Linked DNA regions of Catalinimonas alkaloidigena. The protein of the gene in region 2 interacts with the protein of the main gene of each other region in a pairwise test. Links are inferred from orthologs where the notes say so. Each region holds a gene or a part of one and is shown on either strand. Other genes may lie near its edges.

Evidence for each region.
Region 1: the proteins of ruvA (region 2) and ruvC interact in binary tests that used the Escherichia coli proteins (3 or more experiments, as listed by UniProt). The link is inferred for Catalinimonas alkaloidigena from one-to-one orthologs.

What each region holds. Positions count from the first base shown.
Region 1 is NZ_JAQFIL010000001.1:6,069,339-6,080,760, forward strand. Bases 3,119-5,892 are described here. They hold ruvC (crossover junction endodeoxyribonuclease RuvC), read left to right. Parts: upstream 3,119-4,098; coding sequence 4,099-4,686; downstream 4,687-5,892. Other genes in these bases: OKW21_RS24575 (glycosyltransferase), read right to left, coding at 3,119-3,738; OKW21_RS24585 (DUF3616 domain-containing protein), read left to right, coding at 4,691-5,785; OKW21_RS24590 (HAD family hydrolase), read left to right, coding at 5,851-5,892. Also shown: OKW21_RS24560 (CheR family methyltransferase), read right to left, coding at 1-766; OKW21_RS24565 (M16 family metallopeptidase), read right to left, coding at 1,136-2,419; OKW21_RS24570 (hypothetical protein), read right to left, coding at 2,431-2,688; more of OKW21_RS24575, read right to left, coding at 2,710-3,118; more of OKW21_RS24590, read left to right, coding at 5,893-6,519; OKW21_RS24595 (DUF4159 domain-containing protein), read left to right, coding at 6,692-7,363; OKW21_RS24600 (acyl-CoA desaturase), read left to right, coding at 7,463-8,221; OKW21_RS24605 (energy transducer TonB), read left to right, coding at 8,395-9,066; OKW21_RS24610 (BlaI/MecI/CopY family transcriptional regulator), read left to right, coding at 9,123-9,536; OKW21_RS24615 (hypothetical protein), read left to right, coding at 9,543-10,523; OKW21_RS24620 (TonB family protein), read left to right, coding at 10,543-11,422.
Region 2 is NZ_JAQFIL010000001.1:1,087,933-1,099,451, forward strand. What follows is about bases 3,121-5,991. They hold ruvA (Holliday junction branch migration protein RuvA), read right to left. Parts: upstream 4,946-5,991; coding sequence 4,295-4,945; downstream 3,121-4,294. Other genes in these bases: sov (T9SS outer membrane translocon Sov/SprA), read right to left, coding at 3,121-4,267; OKW21_RS04605 (hypothetical protein), read left to right, coding at 5,208-5,741; OKW21_RS04610 (tetratricopeptide repeat protein), read left to right, coding at 5,850-5,991. In the rest of the region: more of sov, read right to left, coding at 1-3,120; more of OKW21_RS04610, read left to right, coding at 5,992-8,150; ATP-dependent chaperone ClpB, read right to left, coding at 8,207-10,819; OKW21_RS04620 (Hint domain-containing protein), read left to right, coding at 11,152-11,519. UniProt on the Escherichia coli protein: The RuvA-RuvB-RuvC complex processes Holliday junction (HJ) DNA during genetic recombination and DNA repair.

The DNA.
Region 1 (11,422 bases), 5.0 Mb from region 2 along the record:
CTATTTCACACCAGATTAAAGATTCCTTGGAGCCTATTGCCAGATATCCATATTTAAATAAGCTTTCATGTAACTTTTTCAGGACCTCATTCTGCAGATTTTGGTTGAAGTAGATCATTACATTTCGGCAGAGGATCAAATCAAACTTGTTAAAAGGGGTGCCTCTTACTAAATCAAAATTTCTAAAGGAAACTCTTTCCAGAAGTGATTTGTCGAAAACTGCTAATCCATTCTTTTCTTCATAGTAATTTCTGACTGACTCTGTACCCTGATAACGTATGTAGTTCTTTTCATTTAACTCCATATTCTTCAGAGAGTACTCTGCTTTCATAGCTCTATTAAGAATAGGCTTGTCTATATCAGTAGCTATGATGTTAACCTTTTCCAGTATCCCCATTTCTTTGAGTAAGATAGTCATAGAAATAACTTCTTCCCCTGAAGAACAGCCAGCATGCCAGATGCTAAATGTATCGTGGTTGAGCAATATGTTAGGGATGATATGATCTCGTATTTCTCTCCAGAAAGAGGGGTCACGAAACATTTCTGTCACATTCACGGTAATTTCAGCTAGAAAAGTCTCAAAGAAGACAGGGTCAGTCTCAATTTTCTTGATCAATTGTTCTACAGAAGAAAATTTATGCAGTTCCAGAATACGTTGTATCCTCCTCTTAAAGGATGACATCGCGTAATCGGTAAAATCATAACCATGGCAGTTTTTGACTATTTCAGTGATACGTCTTATATCGGCAATCTCTATTTCCTGCATTTTGCTATTAAAAGTTCTGTTTACTCCTCCTATACTAGGTATAATTCTCTGACTATCGAGCATATTCTTATCCTGAATTATTATAACGATTACCGCCTTTCCGGCTGTGGCTATTTTTACATAGCATTGCAAAATAAGCTAAAATCACAGAAGCTTTAGCAGGAGAGCTATAAGGAGACAGAAAGGCTATGTAATGTTATGAACATCAAGCCCCGGATTGCTGGAGAAATGCCAGTACAAACAAATTTCTTTACAAGAATATGAAGTACTAAAGAAGTGAACGTCTTTAAAAATAATGCGACGACAAAAAAAAAGTCGCACACCTCTTTTCACCGTGACGACTTTTTGAGTATGACTAAAAAAGTATTGTTAATAAGCGCCAACAATGACTTCTACCATATTTTCTTCTACCAGGTACTTCTTAGCCATTTCCTGTAAACTAGCTGCATCAATGGTATTGATGGTATTCAGATAGCTTTTGTAGAAATTATAGGTGAGTCCATAAAGATGGATATTTTTGAATTTTTCAGCCAAAGCAAAAGGCGTGTCAACAGATGCCATTAATCTTCCAGCCATGTAGTTTTTTACGGTATTTAGCTCCGTATTGCCTAAGGGCACATCTCGTAAATGAGCCATTTCTCTATAAATTTCTTCAATAACCTGCGCTGTAAACTCTTTTTTTACCTCAGTACCTATTACAAAATACCCCGCATCGCGCAGCGTAATCAGCCCGGAATTGATACCGTATGTAAACCCTTTATCTTCACGAATATTACGCATCAGCCTTGAGCCGAAATAGCCTCCTAGTATTGTATTCAAGATTTTCATCTTATTATAGTCAGGGTGATTTTTTGTAAGCATAGGGCAACCCATCCGGATGGATGATTGCAGGTTTTCTGCTCGCTCAATAACGGTTCTCTTTTTTTGCGTAAGTACTGCTTCGGGTAGATCATCTTCAGAAGGGGAGCTTGCTACCAAGGGCAAACCACCAAAATATTGTTCTACTGCCTGAAGTACCTCTGTGTTTACGTCACCGGAAATGATGATCTCCAATTGATTCTTCAGTTGGTGCTGAAAAAAAGCCTTCAGCTCATTTGATGTAATTGAAGGGATGTCTTCTTCCTGCAAAGTCCGACCATACGGATGTTGAGCTCCGAAGAGTGCCGCCTTAAATTTTTTGGAAGCCAACGCATTTGATTTTTTATTATGCAATTTTAAATGCTGTAGCTGTATCGTCTTTAACTTTTGGAATTCATCTTCAGGAAATACGGATTCCGTAATCAATTCTCTGAGCGTATTCAGCAGCGGCTGGGTATGTCTGGTCAACATGTACATATCAACCGACGAATAATCCAGGCCAGGAGAAAGTTGTAGAAACGCTCCGTACTTATCTATTTCATTGGAAATGGTGACTGAATTATTTTGCTCCGTTCCCTCAGCCAACATCTTATTGGTAAAAAAAGCTACGCCATTCTTTTGCTCATGCCTGATACCTCCGTGCCTGAATATTAACTCTAAACCTACTACTGGCTGCTTGCCTGATCTGATCATATGAACCGGGATACCATTGGAAAGTTGGGTAGTCTCTGCTTCCAAAAAGTCAATATGCCTGATAGGCCTGGCAGGTGGTGCCACTCTTCTGTCTAATGTCATATAGTCTTTCTTTACATTCTCCCATTATGTGCCAGCAAGCCTGTTTTACTGGCCAGGTAATAATATTTTTTATACTTGTTATCAAAATCTATTTCGCCCTGAACCGCTTCTCCTCCAACACTTAGAAAACACTTAATCCAACCCTTATTGAGCAGTGCACGCAGGGTTTCCTTTAACGTATCTTCTCCTATATCTAACTCTTGCTGCAGTTGATTGAAACCAATTACAAAATAAAGTTCATCCAATACATCAAACTCTATGTCCGTCATAGAATATTATTTTTTCAGAAACTAATTGTATTGTCTTTCTTTCCATTGATAACCGCCAAAGTTAGCGACTATCCCAAAGAAAACAGCATATAGAGAATAAATTAACTGCAAGGCAAAAAAGTTAGGCACCGACAGTTTTTCGTTCATATCATGCAACACTGCTTTTAAGAAGACAAACTCTGCTATTCCTTTTATTAAAAGTACTGTCAGTATTATTGGCCAGGAAAAATACCCGCTTATGCTCAGAATCAGAGCAGTGATTAGTAAGGCATGAAAAGTAAAAATAAATATTGCCAGCAAAGCTGTGGACACCCGTTTATGTAGTTTCCATTTTCCTGCCCAACGCTTACGCTGATGATAAAAGTTCTTCAAACTTCTTTGTGTCCCAGTACGAACCACCGCATCCTTGCTTTTTAAAAAAAAGGTTTGTCCGGTAAATTTTCTATGAATCTTTTGCATCAAAAACTCATCATCTCCCGAAGGGATATGCATACTATCGCTGTACCCTCCTACTTCTACAAAAGCTTTTTTGATAAAAGACAGGTTGGCACCATTACACATGTTGGGCTGCCCAGCTTTCAGACTCGCTGCTCCGGCACCAATCAGGCTGGCAAACTCTATTCTTTGCAATTTTTCGAAAAATGACTTCGTTACTGTAAAGGTCACCGGTCCGGATACCATCACTGCATCCCGAGCCTGAAAAAACTGTAATATTGTAGCTATCCAATACTTGCCAACCCGGCAGTCTCCATCTGTGGTTATTATGATTTCTCCTTTAGCCTTTGCCACAGCCTGACTAATTGCCAGCTTCTTATGCGAACCTTCAAAATCCTTAGGTAAGTCCAGTTGGCATAAACACAAATCAAAATGAGTATTGTTAAATGACCTGACTAATTCCACAGACTTATCCACTGAATAATCATCTACTACAATCACCTCCAATTGATCTTTAGTAAATACAGTATCATTCAGCCAGCATTGTTGGTTGATATCTTCCAGCAAAGAAATAATATTTTGTGCTTCGTTACGAATAGGTATAATGATACTCACCTTTTGATGACTCCTGAAGCCAGCCTGTGTTGTAAAGAATGGTATTTGTTGCCAGTAGTACCATAAACTGATTGTAAGACAAATATAGATGAAGGACAAAAAGCATAACAGGACTATCAGCATGGGCAGATACTTATATGATCAAAGGTATGGCAGGGAAAAAACTTAACCCATTTCAATACTACTTTTTATTCTCACTTTGTATTTATGTCAAATTAATTACTCATAACATACAATTTTATCTGCCCCATAGCTTGTTCCTGAGCTTCAACCCCATAAGACTGTACACGGCTCAGCATTGGTTTGTAAACATATGGATTGTATCTTGCCCTGGTTCTGCGTAAACAGTTAATTGGTAAAATGCAACAGACAGATTTGCAGGAGAAGATAATTCTAGGAATTGACCCTGGCACTCAGGTGATGGGCTATGGCATATTGAGTATCCGTGTTGACCACAAGAAGCATAAGCAGATCGAACTCTTACAATACGGGGTTATTCGGCTTACCAAATACAAGCAGCACGAACTAAAGCTAAAAAAAATATTTGAGCGCGTGCTTGGCCTTATCAATGAGTACTCTCCAGACGAGGTAGCTTTAGAAGCTCCCTTTTATGGTAAAAATGTACAGTCTATGCTCAAGTTAGGCCGGGCACAGGGGGTAGCTATGGCTGCTGCACTGAGCTGCCAGATCCCTATCGTGGAATATGCTCCCAAGAAAGTCAAGCAATCGGTCACCGGCAATGGTAATGCTTCTAAAGAACAGGTAGCACATATGTTGCAAAGTCTGCTGAAATTTCCTGAGCAACCTTCTGCCGAACAACAACTCCTGGATGCTACCGACGCTCTTGCGGTAGCACTCTGTCATCACTACCAAAAAGCCACTCCGGTAAGACAAGCCAAAAGCTGGAAGGCTTTTGTAGCAGATAACCCTGAGCGTGTTAAAGGATAAGAATATGAATAAACCTAAGCATGAGAAAATTCTTCTTCAGTTTGACGAAGAAAGTAATTTCGCTGATTGTGAAATCAGAAGCGAACTTTCTACAGTAGCCCGCACCGGGAGTAACCTTTGGCTGGCCTTTGACGAAGGGCTGGGACTGGAAAGGCTCACCATCAATGATAAGGGGTACGGAAATCACATCCGTTACCTAATGAGTGACTTTATCCACTTACCGGGAGGTGAGGATGAAATTGATATTGAAGGTATTGCTTATGCTGATCACTATCTTTGGTTAGTAGGATCACACAGCTTGAAGCGGGACAAACCGGAAAAAGATGAATCTCTCTCCAAACAGGTAAAAGCCTTAAAAAAGATAAAAAACGACCCAAATCGCTATACCCTCGCACGTATTCCTGTAGTCTTGAACAAAAAAACAGGAGAGCATGAGCTGTTTAAAGAATGTCCGCATCCTGAAGATCCAAAAAAAATGCTGACTGCTGCCAAAGTAAAGGCCGGGAAAAAGCAAAGTAAGCTGAGCAAAGCGCTGCGCAATGATAAGCACATCTCTCCCTTTATGCATCTGCCCGGAAAAGACAATGGTCTGGACATAGAAGGCATCGCAGTACACAAAGGTCGTATTATGTTGGGACTTCGTGGCCCCGTACTCCGAGGTTATGCTATCATCCTGGAAGTTGCGGTCAAAGAGAAAAAGAAAGGAAAGAAGCTAAAACTGAAAAAAATCGGCAAACACGGAAATAGATACCGCAAACATTTTGTTCATCTGAGAGGCATGGGCATCCGTGAACTGGCATATGCTGACAATGATCTGCTGATATTGGCAGGGCCCACTATGGATTGTGATGGCACCATAGCACTCTACCGTATGAAAAACGGTCCTGATGATGCCAAAGAAAGTATTACCCACCGAGACGGTATAGAAAGAATATTTAATATCGCCATGGGACATGAAACTCCCTACGGCAAAGACAAAGCCGAAGGAGTCACACTTACCGAAGACCACAATATTATGGTTGTGTATGATGCTCCTGCCGATGAACGTATGGTAGGTAACAGTGATGCTTACGCTGACGTATTTGAGTATAAGTCGTAAAGTCAGTCTATTTTCAGGCTATAAATTATTAATAACCACGAAGAAAGAGTAAAACAAAAAAATTTATGAATAGTAATCTCGCCATTATATTTGATATGGATGGTGTCATCGTTGATAACCACCAGTTTCACCTCAAGTCATGGCTTCAATTCTTTGAAGAGCATAATATATCCATGACTGAAGAAGAGTACAAACAAAAGGTCAATGGGCGAACCATGGAGGAAATCCTTACTAAAATCATGGGTAAGGACCTGTCAAAACAGAAGTTGCGAGACCTTGGAGAAGAAAAAGAGAAAGTGTATCGGGATATGTATCGCCCCCACATCAAGGCTACCGATGGGCTTCCTGAGTTTCTGGAAGAGCTCAAAGTACGAAACGTACCTCGTGCTGTAGCTACCTCTGCTCCGCCTCCCAATGTTGATTTTACCATGGAAAACACCGGCCTGCGTCTCTTTTTTTCTACCATCATAGATGACACAATGGTAAACAAAGGCAAGCCTGATCCTGAGGTATATCTGACAGCCGCCAAAAAACTGGATATGAAGCCAGAACAATGCATTGTGTTTGAAGATGCTATACTTGGAATTCAGGCAGGTAAAAACGCCGGCATGAAAGTTATTGCTGTAGCTACCACGCATAGCCGGGAAGAACTGGAAGCAGGAGAAGCCGACTATGTGGTAGATGATTTTATGGGACTGACTGTAGAAAAGCTATACGCGGAGCTAAAGTTATAGCATGTTCAGCGCTAAAGGGCTTATAGGGTTTTTAACCTACACAGATAGAACTTTTTCATACTTAGTTGTAGAATTATCTGCTATGTTTTGAACCAACTGGCCTTAATATCTCTTAATAAAAGAACAGTAACCAGCTTTTTGAAGAGCTGGTTTTTTACTTAATTTCATGTACATGAACTTTAAAGCACCTATTCTTTTGGTATTCATCAGTTTCTTGAGCATTACCAGCCTGTATGCACAAAATGGTGGAATCAAAATAGCCAAGCTTAAATACAATGGTGGAGGAGATTGGTATGCTAACAAAACGGCCTTGCCAAATCTCATCAAGTTTTGTAATGAATCTATCAACACGCAAATTGCTCCGGAAGAAGAAGTGGTGGAAGTAGGCAGCCCTGAGCTGTTTTTATACCCTTACATCTACATGACCGGTCACGGCAATGTCGTATTTTCAGATGAAGAAGCTGAGAATCTCCGAAAATACCTTATCTCAGGAGGGTTTCTTCATATTGATGATAACTACGGTTTAGATGAATTTGTGAGGATAGAGATGAAAAAGGTGTTTCCTGAACTGGAATTTGTAGAGTTACCTGATGATCATAGCATATATAACCAAAAATTCAACTTTTCTAAAGGTCTGCCAAAAATTCACGAGCATGACGGTAATGCTTCCCAAGGTTTTGGTCTGATTTATGAAGGACGCCTCGTATGCTTTTACACCTTCGAAAGTGATCTGGGAAATGGATGGGAAGACCAGCGCATACACAACGACCCTGAAGAAGTGAGACAGCAGGCCCTCAAAATGGGAGCCAACATCATTTCTTTTGCTTTCACTCAGGAGAGCTAAATTATTTAAACTTTTATTTATATTAGTTGTGCTGTTTGAACTTTAACGTCAATAAAACATTTATTCACAAAGTATTATCCATATTAAATTCTCAACTCAGTGATTATTATTGCATTCTTTATTGCCCACTGGTATTTCTCTTTGTTTTGCCAGACTTTCTTCCTACATCGTTATGCAGCACATAAGCTGTTTACGATGAATCGCTTCTGGGAGCGTTTCTTCTTCATATTCACCTGGATGTGGCAGGGTTCATCTTACCTGAGTCCCCGGGCTTATGCCATACTTCACCGTATGCACCATGCCTACAGTGATACCGAGCATGACCCTCACTCTCCTCATCACAGCGAAAACCTATTTGATATGATGTGGAAGACCAAAGACATCTACAATGGTTATGTAAACCACGAGGTAGAGCCTGAACCAAGATTTGCTAAAGATTTGCCCGAGTGGGATTCTTTTGAAAAAGTTGCCGATAACTGGATGGTACGTACTGCATGGGGCGTAGCTTACAGCTTGTTTTATATTTGGGCTATCTCAATTGCTCAGTTGCCCGGAACTCACTGGCTCATGTATGGATTATTACCTATTCATTACCTGATGGGACCCATTCACGGAGCTATTGTAAACTGGTGTGGGCACATGTACGGCTACAGTAACTATGATAACCGTGATAAGTCAAAGAACACATTAGTGTTTGACTTCCTGATGTTGGGAGAATTATTCCAAAACAACCACCACCGTCTGCCCAAGCGTCTGGACTTCGCTGCTAAATGGTTTGAGATTGACCCCAGCTATCCCGTGATCAAGATGCTGGAAAAATTACAGATTATCAAAATAAAGAAACTTAAGAAAGCCTAGCCTTTCTTACTCCGTATAGCCGCCTTTTGCTCAGCAGAAGGCGGTTTTTTTATGTCTTTCTGGTATTTAAGAGTAAGCCAAGAAAGAAAGTTTCTTCAAAACAACTAATAAATTAGTTGATAAACTAAAAAATTAGTTTTACATTAGTTTATATCATCAAACACTGCTTAGCTATGGAAAACAAGAAAAACCGCACCTTTAACCTTGAAAGCAAACGAGGGCTACACTTTAGCATCGGCTTAGTAGTGAGCCTGGCAATTATTACACTGGCCTTTGAATGGAAATCGTACGACAGAGGCCCTATTGTAAATTTTGGCAGTCAGGAAACTGTTTTTGATGAAGTCAAAGACATGCCTGTAACTGTACATCAACCTCCCAAACCTCCTGCTGTATTACCCGAGATCAAGGCAATACCTGATGATGAAGAGCCTGAAGTAGACATGGATTTTATGCTTGACATAGATATTGATCAATCCACTGCTATTGCAGAGTATGTACCTGAAGACATTCCCGATGAAAAACCGGATGATACGCCTTTTATTTTCGTAGAAGAAGAGCCTACTCCCGCCGGTGGTATGCAATCCTTCTACCAGTATCTAAGCAAAAACCTGAATTATCCGAAAAAGGCGATCCGCAATGGAACAGAAGGTAAAGTGTATGTACAGTTCGTTGTCAATACCGACGGCTCTCTTACCAATCTTAAAGTACTCAAAGGCATAAGCCCTGAATGTGATCAGGAAGCTTTACGTGTGCTGGCCAACGCGCCCAAATGGAAACCCGGAAAGCAGCGGGGTCGGGCCGTAAGGGTACAGATGAGTATGCCCATTGTATTTAGTCTCCAATAAAAAAATAGCTTGTAGGCTAACTCGCTGAGTGGGCCTACGATATGAATTAATGCATTATGAAAGAACCCAAACCCTCTGTAAAAGAATTAACAAAGGCCGAAGAACAAGTGATGCAGATTCTCTGGCAACTCAAAAAAGGATTTGTCAAAGATATACTGGAAGAGATGCCTAAGCCCAAGCCCGCCTACAATACAGTATCCACCATTGTGCGGATACTGGAAAAAAAAGGCTTTGTCGCTTATAAAGCTTATGGCAAAACCCATGAATACTACCCGCTGATCAGTAAAAAGGAGTATAGCAGTTACTTCCTCAAAAATTTTGTGGGTAGCTATTTTGGAGGCTCATTCCATAAGCTAGTCTCTTTCTTCGCCCGGGAAAACGATATGGACATCCACGAATTTGAGGAAATGATGAAGTATGTGGAGCAGGATATCAAGGAAGAAAACGATGAGGAGGCTGAAAAAAATTAAAAGCCTATGCGTTGGATTCAGGAAAAACCGATCATTATCATACCCATCGCCTTGCTGCTGGCACTTTTGGTCCTACCGATGTTTGACGAGGATAGCCAACCAAAGACAAAGCATGCCTCAGTGGCTCCTGAGAAATTTCCCAGCACAGGCTTTCCGGATTATGATCTGCTGCCTGATAAGCTCAAGCAGCGGATGGAAGAACTGGTAAAAGAAGATACAATGCACCGGTACAGCTTTTACTATTTTTTTGAAGTGGATGATGTGAACCGTCACTATTACATAGATGACTATTCCATGAATACCATATTGATCTCACAAAAAGCAGAAAATCAGGAGGCACTGGCTTTGGTAGATGAAAGGCTCATGGAAGATGATGGCAGGGGATTTAGCATAGTCCGTCATCCCCAGTACTGGGACTGGATAAAGGACAGAGCTATGAAGGAAAAAGCGTTTTCAAATAAGAACCTGGTTCACTATGTCTTTCCTGAGGGAAAAGCTGACTTCAGAGACTTGAGAGTGGGTATTTTTAAAGATACTACCAACTACCTCAGCATGTATGAAGATGAGCTTACGCATGACAGCAAAACCTATGGCCTGAGAGAAGTAGATACCCCTCCAATTCCTAAAAGAGGTATGGCCTATTTTCATGAGGTCATCAGAAAGTTTCTGGAAGATAAACTCGTCTACTTCAACTTCTACAGCATGGAAGGACTAGTGAAGGCAGAATTTACCATTGGCGGAAAAGCTGACTCTCCGCAGATCATTGAAGGCTTCAGCACCCGGGAAAGTGAGCTGGAAGAAGCCTATAAACTGGATGGCCTGATCGTCAAAGCACTGAATGATCCAAAAGTACGCTGGAAGTCAGGCGTAATAAATGGCAAAAAAGTAAATACCCGGGTAAGCATGGACTTTCACTTCGCATTTAATGAGGAAGGGAACTTAACACTGAGCATGTCAGACCTGTACCCGGCAACTAAAACTTTTTGAAATACTAAATCATACCGATATGAATCATCTGCTAATCTATTTGCTGGAAAGCAGCATTTGCCTGGGGGTATTCTATCTCTTTTATATAATGGTGCTGCACGACCAGCCCAGCCATCAATATAATCGTTTTTACCTCCTGGCTACTTCTCTACTGTCACTTGTGCTACCGCTGCTGGAGATCCCTATTTTGGTATCTGAGAGCGTAGGAAAAGTAGCAGGCAATTACCAGAATTTCATTTTGCTCAACCCCGCTCTTCTAACAGAAACCCAAGCCGAAACCAGTATGCTGGAAAAACTACTCAACTGGCAAAATGCCCTGCTCTTGTTGTATGGCTTTGGCGTCTTACTTACTCTAACCCTTTTTATAAAGCAAAGCAGCCAACTGATCATAACAGTGAGAAAAAATCAGAGCATGCCTCGTAAGAAATACCGGCTGATCTATACTGAGGGCAAACTCCCCACCTCTTCCTGCTTCAGTTTCTTGTTCTGGGATAACACGCAGAAGTTAACGCAGAAAGAAGCCGCGCAGATTATCGCCCACGAAGAGGCGCATATACAGCAGAAACATAGTTATGATGTATTTTATATGGCAGTACTCAAGATATTCTTCTGGTTTCATCCGCTGGTATATCTCTATGAAAGAGCGTTGATAGATGTACACGAATTTGCTGCCGATGCTACTGCTATTGAACATCAAAATCCCGGTAGCTACGCGAAACTCCTAACCCGCAAGCTGTTTGACGGACTACAATTGTCACTAGTGAACCACTTTTATAAATCAAGAACTTTAAAACGAATCAAAATGATGCATTTAAAGAATCAACAAACACCACGATATAAACTACTACTGGTAATCCCTTTATTTCTGGCGGTATTTTTCACCTTCTCCTGCCAGACAG
Region 2 (11,519 bases):
CGACTCTTTCGTCAAGGACTCCAGGCTCTGACATTACCAGAGGGATGGCCACTTCGTAGTAATTTTCAGTGAAATCGGTACCCAATCTCAAAAATGCCTGAACAGTACTGTCCTCAGCCGTTTGGCTCTCTGCATGAAGGAACATACGGATCTTACCGTAGTTGATCAGGTCCAGTGTCATGTTTTTGTAGGCAGCACGTGCATCTCCATCTTGCAGGTCTTCTACGCAAAGCTGTAAAGACTGCTCATTTACACGCCGGTCAATAGGAGAAGTATTATCTCTGTCACGGATGACACCGGGAGGCACCATGTAGGGTGAGCCTTCTCCGTCATTGGTAGCGTTTTCCTCAATATTTACTACCGAAATAGTGAAGTTAGGATCATAGGGCTCAGTATATTCGCCGAGGCCTTTGCGGTTGAGGTCATCATTATACCTTCTCCACTGACTCCCTACAAATTGGAATTTCGCAATCCTGAGCGCGGCTTTTTGCCTCCAGCCTGTCATATAAGTTCGGATGTAGCGGATAGATTTAAAGCCCTGTATGTTCCCTATCTTCTTTTCGGGCTGACGAATTGGAATACGGAATAAGTACCAGGTTACGCCAGTGTTTTGCCCTTCTGTTTTGTCTACGATATAGTTCTGACCCACTCTGAGCTGCCCAGGGCGAAGGTTGATGGTATACTCATAATACTCTTCCAGGTCACTGAGTGTATTGTCACGGTTAAGATCTTCATTATCTGGTTTTTGAGTGCCGGAAGGAGTGTACCTTTCGTTATTACCAGACAATATGGGCGTGTTACCTTCCTGTCCGTTAAAGTTTTTATAACGCTCAATAATCTGGGCATTACGCTCATCAAAAGCTGGGTCCAGATAATACTGAAAGTTATCCGCGGAAGGGTCGTCCTGTATGGCTGTCTGAGCGGGAGCAGGCATTCTACTTATCAGGTCATTAAAGTAACTGGCTTCGTCATCATTGCGGATACCTTCAAAGCCGACATCCTGATTGTTTCTTACTTCCGCCGAACTGTTATTGAAAAAGTCTGTAAGAAATGGGCTGGCCGGTGTACGTCCCCATTGACCAGTATTTACGTTTTCTTCGTTATAGTCTTCCGGCAGGCCATTCTCAAAAAAGTGCTTGTCATCAGGGATCACATCTTCCGAAATACTTCCCAGGTTGAATACCAACTGGCCACCTGTAGTGTTATTTTCATCTATGACCTGACCATTTTCTCCGCTGATGAAAGGGTCCATGAGCCAGAACTCCAGATATTCAATATTGGTTTTGTCAAAGTCAACTTCAGAAGTAATTCCTCTGGTAATACCGCCCCAGTTGTCTTCCGGATTAGGGAGTTTCCCTTCGGGCGTCAGATTGGGGTTATAGTTATATGGCCCTCGTTCTTCAGGAAAGAATACCATATCAAACACAGGTAAGTTGAGATTGATTACCTCACGGTTCTGTTCAGGAAATATTTCCTGCGGAATAACGGGACGTTCATAATGATTGCCAATTTTATCTGGTATATTGGGTGGCTTTAAGTTTCCACTGTTTGCATAAAACGCGCTATTATCTACGACATACCAGGCAAGCTTTGCTCGTTTGTAACCTTCACCCAGATCATCATTAACAAAAAAACGTTCATCGTCAGTCGTTGGAGTAGCTGCCAATTGCCAGTTTTGCCATCCTCCCAGATTGAAAGGCGTATTGGTGTTCTCAAAATCGTCTATATAAGAAGTGCCATCGCCATCAACCACATTGGAAGTACCTGGGATCAACTGAGCAAACTCGGCATTTACCGTAATGCTGGAGGGCGCTTTGGTCTGAACGATAGGGAGCAGGTCTACCATTTTGGTCAGGAAGCGTGACTCCTTGCGGTAATTAAAGTCAAATCCATATTTGGTATTTTGGGTAGGCTCACTGCCAATGGCAACACGGGTAACTACCGGACGCTCATTGAGGTGAAGTACTGTCGCTCCCAGGTTAATGTCATCATTAAAGCGATAATCCAGGCGTGTACCCAGCAAGGTGCGTTGCTGAAAGTTAAACAGGTCGGCTTTCTCAAATTGTATCTGGATACGCTTCCCTGAACTCAATACACCTTCATTAATAATGGTTACTTTTCCTAAATTGTAATCAACGGTAAAGTCTACATTTTCTACTAGGGGAGTATTTCCAGCCAATACTTGTACTGAGCCCTCGGCGATATTAAAACCTGGCAGCATAATTTCATTGGCTGAGCCGGCTTGGAAACTTCCGGTAAGGAAGTACTTATTTTTTGTGGTAATCAGCTCGGCATCGGCTTTGGTAGTTTCATACAAAGCATCATAAACATACTTGTTTACCAAGTCTTCTTCCGGTGCCCCTTCACTGATCAATTCTTCCAGATGATTTCCAAATGGCTGAAGCACCGGGAAAATGACGATACCTAAGTCCGGGTTGATCGTGACACCTTCTACAAAGTCAAAGTTACCGTCGGGCTGGGTATCATTGTTTTGGTTGAGCTGGTCAAGGCCAAGCAGGCGTATCAGCGGTTCATTAGCGATCTCACCTTCCTGCAAGGCTGGGTTGTCAATACCGGTACGGTCGTCGCGATACACCACCCTGAACTGAAAGCCCAGAGGTTCTATCTGGGTAGCATTCAGCGAATAAATGTTCTTCATCATCAGGTCCCAGGTAGGCACTTCAGGATTGATCTTGCTGGGGCGCAGCAGTTTAAGGAAAATCACTTTATCGTCTCCCTGATTCTGATAGTCTTCTGTGAGTTCTCCTACTTTGTATCGCTGCCCCTGGTATGTGTATTCAAAAGAAACAGCCAATACTTCATCATTCTGCAACTTCCTGTTCAGAGAAATAAAACCCAGCTGGCTGTTAAAGGTATACTCTCGCTCAGTTAGTTTTCTAGCAGAAGTAATGATCTCAAAATCAGTGGCTTTTTGGAGGTTAAAATCTTCTGTAAGCGCTGTGTTCACCTGGTCAATATCTCTGGCGGCTGGAGAATTGATCAGGCTGTTGAATAGTTGGTTTGCGTTATTACGGGTTGGGCCGGGACCTTCAGCGGGTACAATATTAGAATTTTCGTCTCTATAAATAGTTTCACCTTCCGCCAGGTCCATAAAGGCTGCGATATTGCGTAGTGTTTCGGTATTGTTATTTCTGTTGAGCACATATACCTCAACCCTGGTTACATTAAGACCTGAAGTAATCTGGGGCAGGCGGCTGAGCCAGTTTTCGTAATTTTTTCTGAAGAAATGTCCCAGGAAGAAATGCCGGTTTTCATCGTAGTCAGAGGCTCTCAGTTCAAACTCCCTGTTTTGAGAGCCGCTTTCAATGGTGATGGCATCGGTCTGTCCACGCTGCACGGAAGCTACACTGGTAACAAACAGTTTTCCAAACTGAAGTTGAGTTTTCAGGCCAAACAGGCTTTGAGAGCCGGTAATAAGGCTATTGCTGACCGGTAAACTGACATTTCCCAGTTCTATTTTCTGGATGATTTCCTCTTCATAACCGGTATATTCTACCTTAACGTTGTTCTGAAAGTCAAAAGAGTTATTGTTATCAAAGTTGGCCGTAACTGCCAGCTTATCACCGATCTTACCTACTACGTTGAGGCTTATTTGCTGGTCAAATTCAAAATTACCGTTACGTTGCTGTCTCAGTGGTATTTGCGGGTTATCAATACGTTGAAAGCGGCCACCAAAATCCAGGGTTACAAAACCATTAGGACGAATATCTACGAAAGAGCCTCCGAAAAGCCGGTCAAAAATGGGCGTGGTATAGATGGGAGGGATTAGTCTTTTTCCACTTACTGCGCTTTCGCCATCCAGCCCGATAGAACGTGTTTTGAAGTAGTCTTTTTTAATCTGCTTGTTCTGATACTGAGAGTATTCATCAAAGCTCAGGTTTGTGGGAGCACGATAGTCCAGTCCATTGATTCTTTCATATAGAGAATAGTTAATGGTACTATCACCCACCTGAATGTCATAGTCTAGCTGTGCCGGTGTGCTAAGCTGGAAAGGAGAAGGTGTGGTGGGCGTAGCAAAAGGGTTCCCATAACGATCTTGCAAACGAAATGAAGGCTGTTTGCTCGGTTCATAGTCTACAATGGTAGAATCTGTCTGAACAGTATCCGCAGGAGGGTTAGTCTCCTGAGCCATAAGCTGACCGGAAAATAAGCACGAGAGGCCAATCAGGCACCAGAGTGAGTCCTTAAATATGCGTACACTTTCCTTGCTTCTGTGGACTAGCAGGAGTTTACGTAGGTTAATCAAGGTTTGCTTATGATTGATTTTTATTTACTAAGTGGTTTTTAGCGCTAGCTTAATCAATTCTTCCAGGCGAATTTCTGCTTCAGAGGTACCCGAATCTCCAGCTGGTAGGCTGCGTTGTTTTTTTTGCCATTCACTAAGCGCCTTGTCTATGCTTTTCTCAGCTGCTGAGCGGCTTACACCAAGCGTTATCAAAGCTGATAACGCTTCGCTTTTTACAGTATTGTATCTCCCTGAAATTGTAGTAGATCCTTGTCCTCCGGAAGATGTAATTAATTGTTCTTTTTTGACTTTATCCTGAAGCTCAAGTACAAGTCTCTGTGCCGTTTTTGCTCCTATTCCCTTCACGCGTTGAATTGTTTTTACTTCGCCTTCGGCAATTGCTATTTTTAATTCTTCTACCTGCATAGAAGATAGCAGCATTAATGCCAAACTTGGCCCAACTCCGGATATTGAAAGAAGATCAAGAAATAGTCTCTTTTCTTCCTCCCTGGCGAAGCCGAATAAGATTTGAGCATCTTCTCTTACATGTAAATAGGTATATAATTTGAATTTAGATTGACGCTCAAGGGCATCAAAAGTATTAAGTGATATTTTGATTTCATACCCTATGCCCTGCACATCCAGAACCACAAAGGTGGGGTCTTTGTATGTAATATTTCCCTCAATGTATGCAAACATAAATGTAGTTTAGGTAGTTGGATTGGGTTTCCGCAATAATAAGAATTTTTCGTAGTCACTTATGATAATACAGTTGCTTTTTGTCTCTTGTATCTAAGATATTTGAATGCTGAACGCATCAATGAATCTATAAAATTGTTATGCGCACATTGACTGGCAAGCCTACGCAGCCATTTATATCGGTAGAAAGCAGTTTGGCGATTAGCTAAACTGGAGAAAAATCATATAGTTCACTTTTCAATAAAAGAAATCAATCATCAATATGAAAAAAAAGCTTGTAATGATTGGCCTGCCGCTAATCGTGTTAATATTACTTATCTATTATTTTCTGGGAGGCTTCAATCAGGTTGAAATTCAGAGAGTGACTGTAGATGATTATTATTTTACAGGCCATCTTTATCGTGGGCCTTACCAAGAAGAAGAGCTAAAATCTCAATTTTTTCAAATGCATGAATATGTTGAAACAGGAACCCTTAACGGTATTGTGGGTGTGCTTAACTATGACATTGAAAATCTTTCTGAAGACAGTATTCAACAATTCATAGGAGTCATTTTGGATGAAAAAACTCAGCAGATCCCTACAGGCCTGGAACAAGATACGGTTTTCGCAAACGAAGCCTTGCGAGCTGTGATCAGAGCGCATCCTATTGTAATGCCAAATCCGGATCAGGTCGTGGATATGATCAGGTCGCAGGCAAGGGATAGAGGAATTTCACTTAAAGAATTTTCTATAGAACAATATGTTGGGGAACAGGAAATTTGGGTAGATATCCCCCTGGATATAACACTGAACTGAAAAAGTTTTGCTTAACTTTCTAATAATCAGTGTGGAACATTTGAAGATTGATGGATAAGTTCGTACGTTTAATATGTACTTATAGCTAAGCGTTGCGCAAAGATTTACATGAAGAGTAGTAGACCATATCGTGAGATTTTGAGTGTACGTAAGGGGGGCTTTTTTTTCCTTTTGTTTTTTATGCTCACTGGTCAGCTGCATGCCCAGCTTGACAGTCTGAACCGTGTTTATGAACAAGCCAATAGTCTTGAAGAGCAAGCAGACGCGCTTAATAACATATTTTATTTTTTTGAATATACCCAGCCCGATACTGCGAAATACCTGGCACAGCAGGCGCTTTCGCTTGCTCAAAAAGCACAATACCAAAAAGGGATTGCTAACGCATACCTACACCTGGCGGAGTATTACTGTCATAACAACTACTACGTATTCGATAGCGTAGATTTCTATCTAAATAAGAGTGTAGCGATTTATCGCACTCATCAGGATTCTGTGGGTATGGCTAACGCTTACTACAGTGTTGGAAATAGTTGTTATCAAAATGATAATTTCATTTTAGCCATGGAGTACTGTCAGACCTCAGCTGATTTGTATGAGGCAATAGGCGATAAGCTTAAACTGGCTCATGTTTTATCGCTTCTCTGCGATATACATAACTATATGGGAGAAAATGAGCTGGCTACCCAGAAATGTGTTCGCTCCCTGACCATATACGATGAGCTGGGTATTGAAGAGCATAAGCCAGCACTCCTGAATACCATGGGCAGTATCAATTATGACTTACGTGCATTTGAAAGAGCACGTGAGTATTTATTGCTTTCAATGGAGTTGTCCCGTAAATACAACAAAGATTATGAGTTATCCTCGGCTTATATCAGTATGGGAGAAGTACTCCGTGAAACAGAAGACTACGAAGGCGCGCTGGACTTTTTCAGAAAAGCGCTTGCCTTAGACCGTTCCAATGAAGACGACAGAGGCATGAGCTATGCCTATTACAACATAGGTAGAACAAGAATATTACAGCAGGAAAACGAGAGGGCCATCAGCCTGCTGGAAGGCGCGCTTGATTTAGCAGAAGATTTTGATGATTTGATGCTTCAGACCAAAGCGACGCTGGAATTAGGCAGGGCCTATATGAGCCTTAATCAGCTTGACAAAGCTTTTGAGTATCTAAACCGCAGCCTTGGTCATGCCAAGAAAATAGGTGCCAGTCCGATTCTTAAAGATTGCTATCTGAACATTGCAAACTATTACAGCCGGGTGGGTAATCTGGAGCAGGCGATGGTCAACTTCAAATTTTACGATCTGGAGCAGCAACGGCTTTATGAGTATGAAAGCGCCAAGAGGATAGCAGAGATTGAAACAGTATATGAAACGGATAAGAAAACGGCCCAGATAGAACAGTATCAGAAAGAAAAGGAAATTCAGGAATTGCAGGCCAATGAAAGGAAAATGGTTAACTATGGCCTGATTATCGGTATTATCCTCTTTGGCGTCATGGGAATGGTGCTTTACAGTAAATACAATCTCAAAAATAAAGCAAACCTTGAACTGGAAAGGCAAAAAGAAGCGATCAATGTTCAGAAAGTAAAAATTGAAAAGCAAAGAGATGAGATTGTCAACAAGAGTAAGCTTCTGGAAGAGAGTAAACAGGATATTACAGACAGCATCATGTATGCTAAGCGTATACAACTTTCTTTACTCCCCGAGAAAAATCAGCTAAAACACCTCTTCCCTGATTCCATGGTTTTCTTTCGCCCAAAAGACATTGTAAGTGGCGATTTCTACTGGATACACGAAATAGGGGACAAGGTTATCGTAGCAGTACTGGATTGTACCGGGCACGGTGTACCGGGAGCTTTCATGACAGTTTTATCAAACTCAATTTTGAATGAGCTTATCCTTGAAAATTGTGTAAACAGCCCTAACGTGATTCTGTCAGTAATGGACACCAAGATCAGAGAGGCGCTGCATCAGCACCAGGGGCATGAAGAAGCTACCAGTGATGGCCTGGATATGTCGGTATGCATTATAGATAGAAAAACACTGGAAATTAGTTATAGCGGTGCACAGATGCCAATCTATGTTACTCAGCAGGGAAAGTTAATTCAGTTGGATCCCAATCGTTATTCACTTGGAGGGTCGTTTTACTCAGACAAAAACTTTTCTAACCAGTGTATCAAATTGAATCGCAATGATATGATATACATGGCTACCGATGGCTTTCAGGATCAGTTTGGTGGGCCTAAGGACAAAAAATTCATGCGCAGAAACTTTATGGCTTTGCTGGAGAATATACAGGAAGAGCCGGTTACCTCACAAATTGCCTTGATTACAGAAGCTTTCGAAGTTTGGAAAGGAGATCAGGTCCAAACCGATGATGTACTAGTGATAGGATTAAGAATATAAAATAAAAAAAGGTGCGGATTGTGATCCGCACCTTTTCGTCTCAGTTACAACCTAATCTAGATTTTAACCTCATCAAGGTTAATAAAATTAATATTTTTGTTTCCATCAAGTTCAATCCCCACGACCGCATCCTTGTCAATCTTCCCTGAAAGAATATCTTTAGAAAGCTTGTTCAGTACCTCTCTCTGAATCACTCGCTTCAGAGGACGGGCTCCAAACTGAGGGTCAAAGCCAAGGTCTCCCAGGTAGCGCAGTACTTCATCGGTAGCTTCCAGCTTGATACCATTCTCTTCCAGGCGATGCTGAATAAGTTTAAACTGTATGTCCACAATCTTCCGCATATCCTTTTTAGACAATGGACGGAACATGATGGTCTCGTCTATACGATTGAGGAACTCAGGGCGCACTGATTTTTTCAGCATTTCATAAACTTCCAACTTGGTTTCTTCAACCACCTCATCTTCATTGCTTTCATTTATATTCATGAAGCGCTCCTGTATCAATCCGGAGCCAATATTGGTCGTCATGATGATGATGGTGTTTTTGAAGTTGGCTACCCTTCCTTTGTTGTCAGTAAGGCGTCCATCGTCCAGCACCTGAAGCAGGATGTTAAATACATCAGGATGTGCTTTCTCAATCTCATCCAGCAGGATTACTGAATAAGGTTTGCGCCTTACCGCTTCAGTCAACTGTCCCCCTTCATCATAACCTACATATCCGGGAGGGGCGCCGATAAGTCTACTCACCGCATGTCGCTCCTGATATTCCGACATGTCAATTCTCACCATATTGTTCTCATCGTCAAAGAGAAATTCAGCCAGTGCTTTGGCAAGCTCAGTTTTACCTACCCCGGTAGTTCCAAGAAAGATAAACGAGCCGATTGGTCGCTTAGGGTCCTGCAAACCGGCACGGCTTCTACGTACCGCATCAGATAATGCTTCAATGGCTTCTGCCTGTCCCGCTACGCGCCTGCCTAGCTCTTCTTCCAGATAAAGCAGCTTCTCTCTTTCGCTTTGCAGCATTTTGGAAACAGGAATTCCTGTCCATTTGGCTACCACATCGGCAATGTCTTCGGCATCCACTTCTTCTTTCAGTAACGAACTGCCGCTTTGCATTTCTGTAAGCTGTTTCTGCAGTTCCTGCAGTTTGCTTTCGCTCTCTCCGATTTTTCCGTAACGGATTTCAGCCACTCTACCGTAGTCACCACTACGCTCAGCCTGTTCAGCTTCTACTTTCAGGTGGTCAATCGCTTCTTTCTGCTCGCGAATGCCTTTGATCACTGCTTTTTCATTTTCCCACTTGGCTTTCAGGTCGTTTCTCCTCTCAGAAAGCTCAGAGATGTCTTTGTTAAGCTGTGTTTCTTTTTCTTTGTCTTTTTCACGGCGGATAGCCTCACGCTCAATTTCCAGCTGCATTATCCGTCGGTTCAGTTCATCCAGTTCTTCCGGCAAAGAGTCAATCTCAATGCGGAGCTTGGAAGCCGCCTCATCCATCAGGTCAATGGCTTTATCCGGTAAAAAGCGATCAGAAATGTAACGGTTAGAGAGCTCTACCGCAGCGATTACCGCATCATCTTTAATCCGTACCCCGTGGTGAAGTTCATAACGATCTTTGATACCTCTCAGGATGGAGATTGAATCCGGTAAATCAGGTTCGTTTACCATGACAGCCTGGAAGCGCCTTTCCAGTGCTTTATCTTTCTCCACATACTTTTGGTATTCTTTCAGAGTAGTAGCTCCGATAGCATGGAGTTCACCTCTGGCCAGCGCTGGCTTCAACAGGTTAGCCGCGTCCATAGCGCCTTCCCCACCGCCTCCGGCACCGATCAGCGTATGGATCTCATCAATGAAGAGGATAATCTCACCATCAGAATCAGTAACCTCTTTGATGACTGACTTCAGCCTTTCTTCAAATTCACCTTTGTATTTGGCTCCGGCCACCAGCAATCCCATATCCAAAGCGATGATGGTTTTGGTCTTGAGGTTTTCAGGCACGTCACCATCCACAATACGCTGAGCCATACCCTCCACGATGGCGGTTTTACCAACGCCCGGCTCCCCGAGCAATATGGGGTTATTTTTAGTACGACGGGCAAGAATCTGCAATACCCGACGGATTTCGTCATCTCTACCGATCACAGGGTCTATTTTTCCGGCTTTGGCCAGTTGGTTCAGGTTTTTAGAATACCTTTCCAGAGACTTGTACTTAGCTTCGGCATTCTGGTCAGTTACTCTGTCGTTTCCTCTAAGTTCTTTGATGGCGAGTTTCAGCTCCTTTTCAGCAAATCCCTGCTGCTTCATCAGCTTGGCAGTTTTATCATTACCTGCCAGGACACCTAGTATCATATGCTCAATGGTGATAAACTCATCACCAAACTCTTTCAGATGAGATTCAGCTTTCCTCAGCGCGGCGGCAGCATCATTGGATAAATACGGCTGCTGGCCACTTACTTTAGGATAAGCGTTAATGATATCATCTAAGCCCTGCTCAATGGCATTTCTGTTTACACTCAACTTATTGAGCACGAAGGAGATGATATTCTCATCGGACTGGAGCACTGCTTTCAGCAAATGGGCTGGCTCAATTGCCTGCTGGTTATTGCTTCCGGCAATCTCAGTAGCTTTTTGCAGTGCTTCCTGTGCTTTTATAGTATAATTATTAAAGTTCATAGGGCTAATGCGATTTTGATTTTCTTTACTACTATAAGATGAATCAAATCTGAAACCAAGTGCAAAATCGGAAATTTTTCAGACATAATGTCACAAAAATCCAAATTTATGGTAAAAATAGTGACAATATGTCTTGTTAAAATGAAATTAGCGCCTGTTTCTGGATAGCACAATTATCAGGTGAGTTAAAATAATAGTAATAAAATTGCGCATTTATTAAATGATTCAGCATAATATTCTATTAATAATTGAAAATAAGTTATAATAATTCGTTATTTGCCAATTATAAAGTAATTATGATTGATCAGGAACAAAAATCTCACACACGACTTATGAAAAGGACTTTTTACCCTTTATTTATCGCCGCGCTAATGTTTTGCAGCATGACGAACTTACTGGCGCAGGATTCTCCTCGTGGCATGACCAAAGAGGAATATGAATTAGCAATAACCGCCACAGTAGAAGATCTGGACAATGATACTTATGTCAAAGTAGGTTCAGGTGACTATGTACTGGATCGTTATGAAATGAAACCTCCTTATTTTATCACCGGAGATAGTGGAGTGAAGAAAAGGTTAGATGTATATAAACTCATTGACCGTGCAAGCATGGGAGAATTGGGTTTAGTAGTGTTCTTTACCAATACCGAAGCGAATGAAACGTTTAACCTGGTTATCCCTAATATGGCTACTACAGGTGA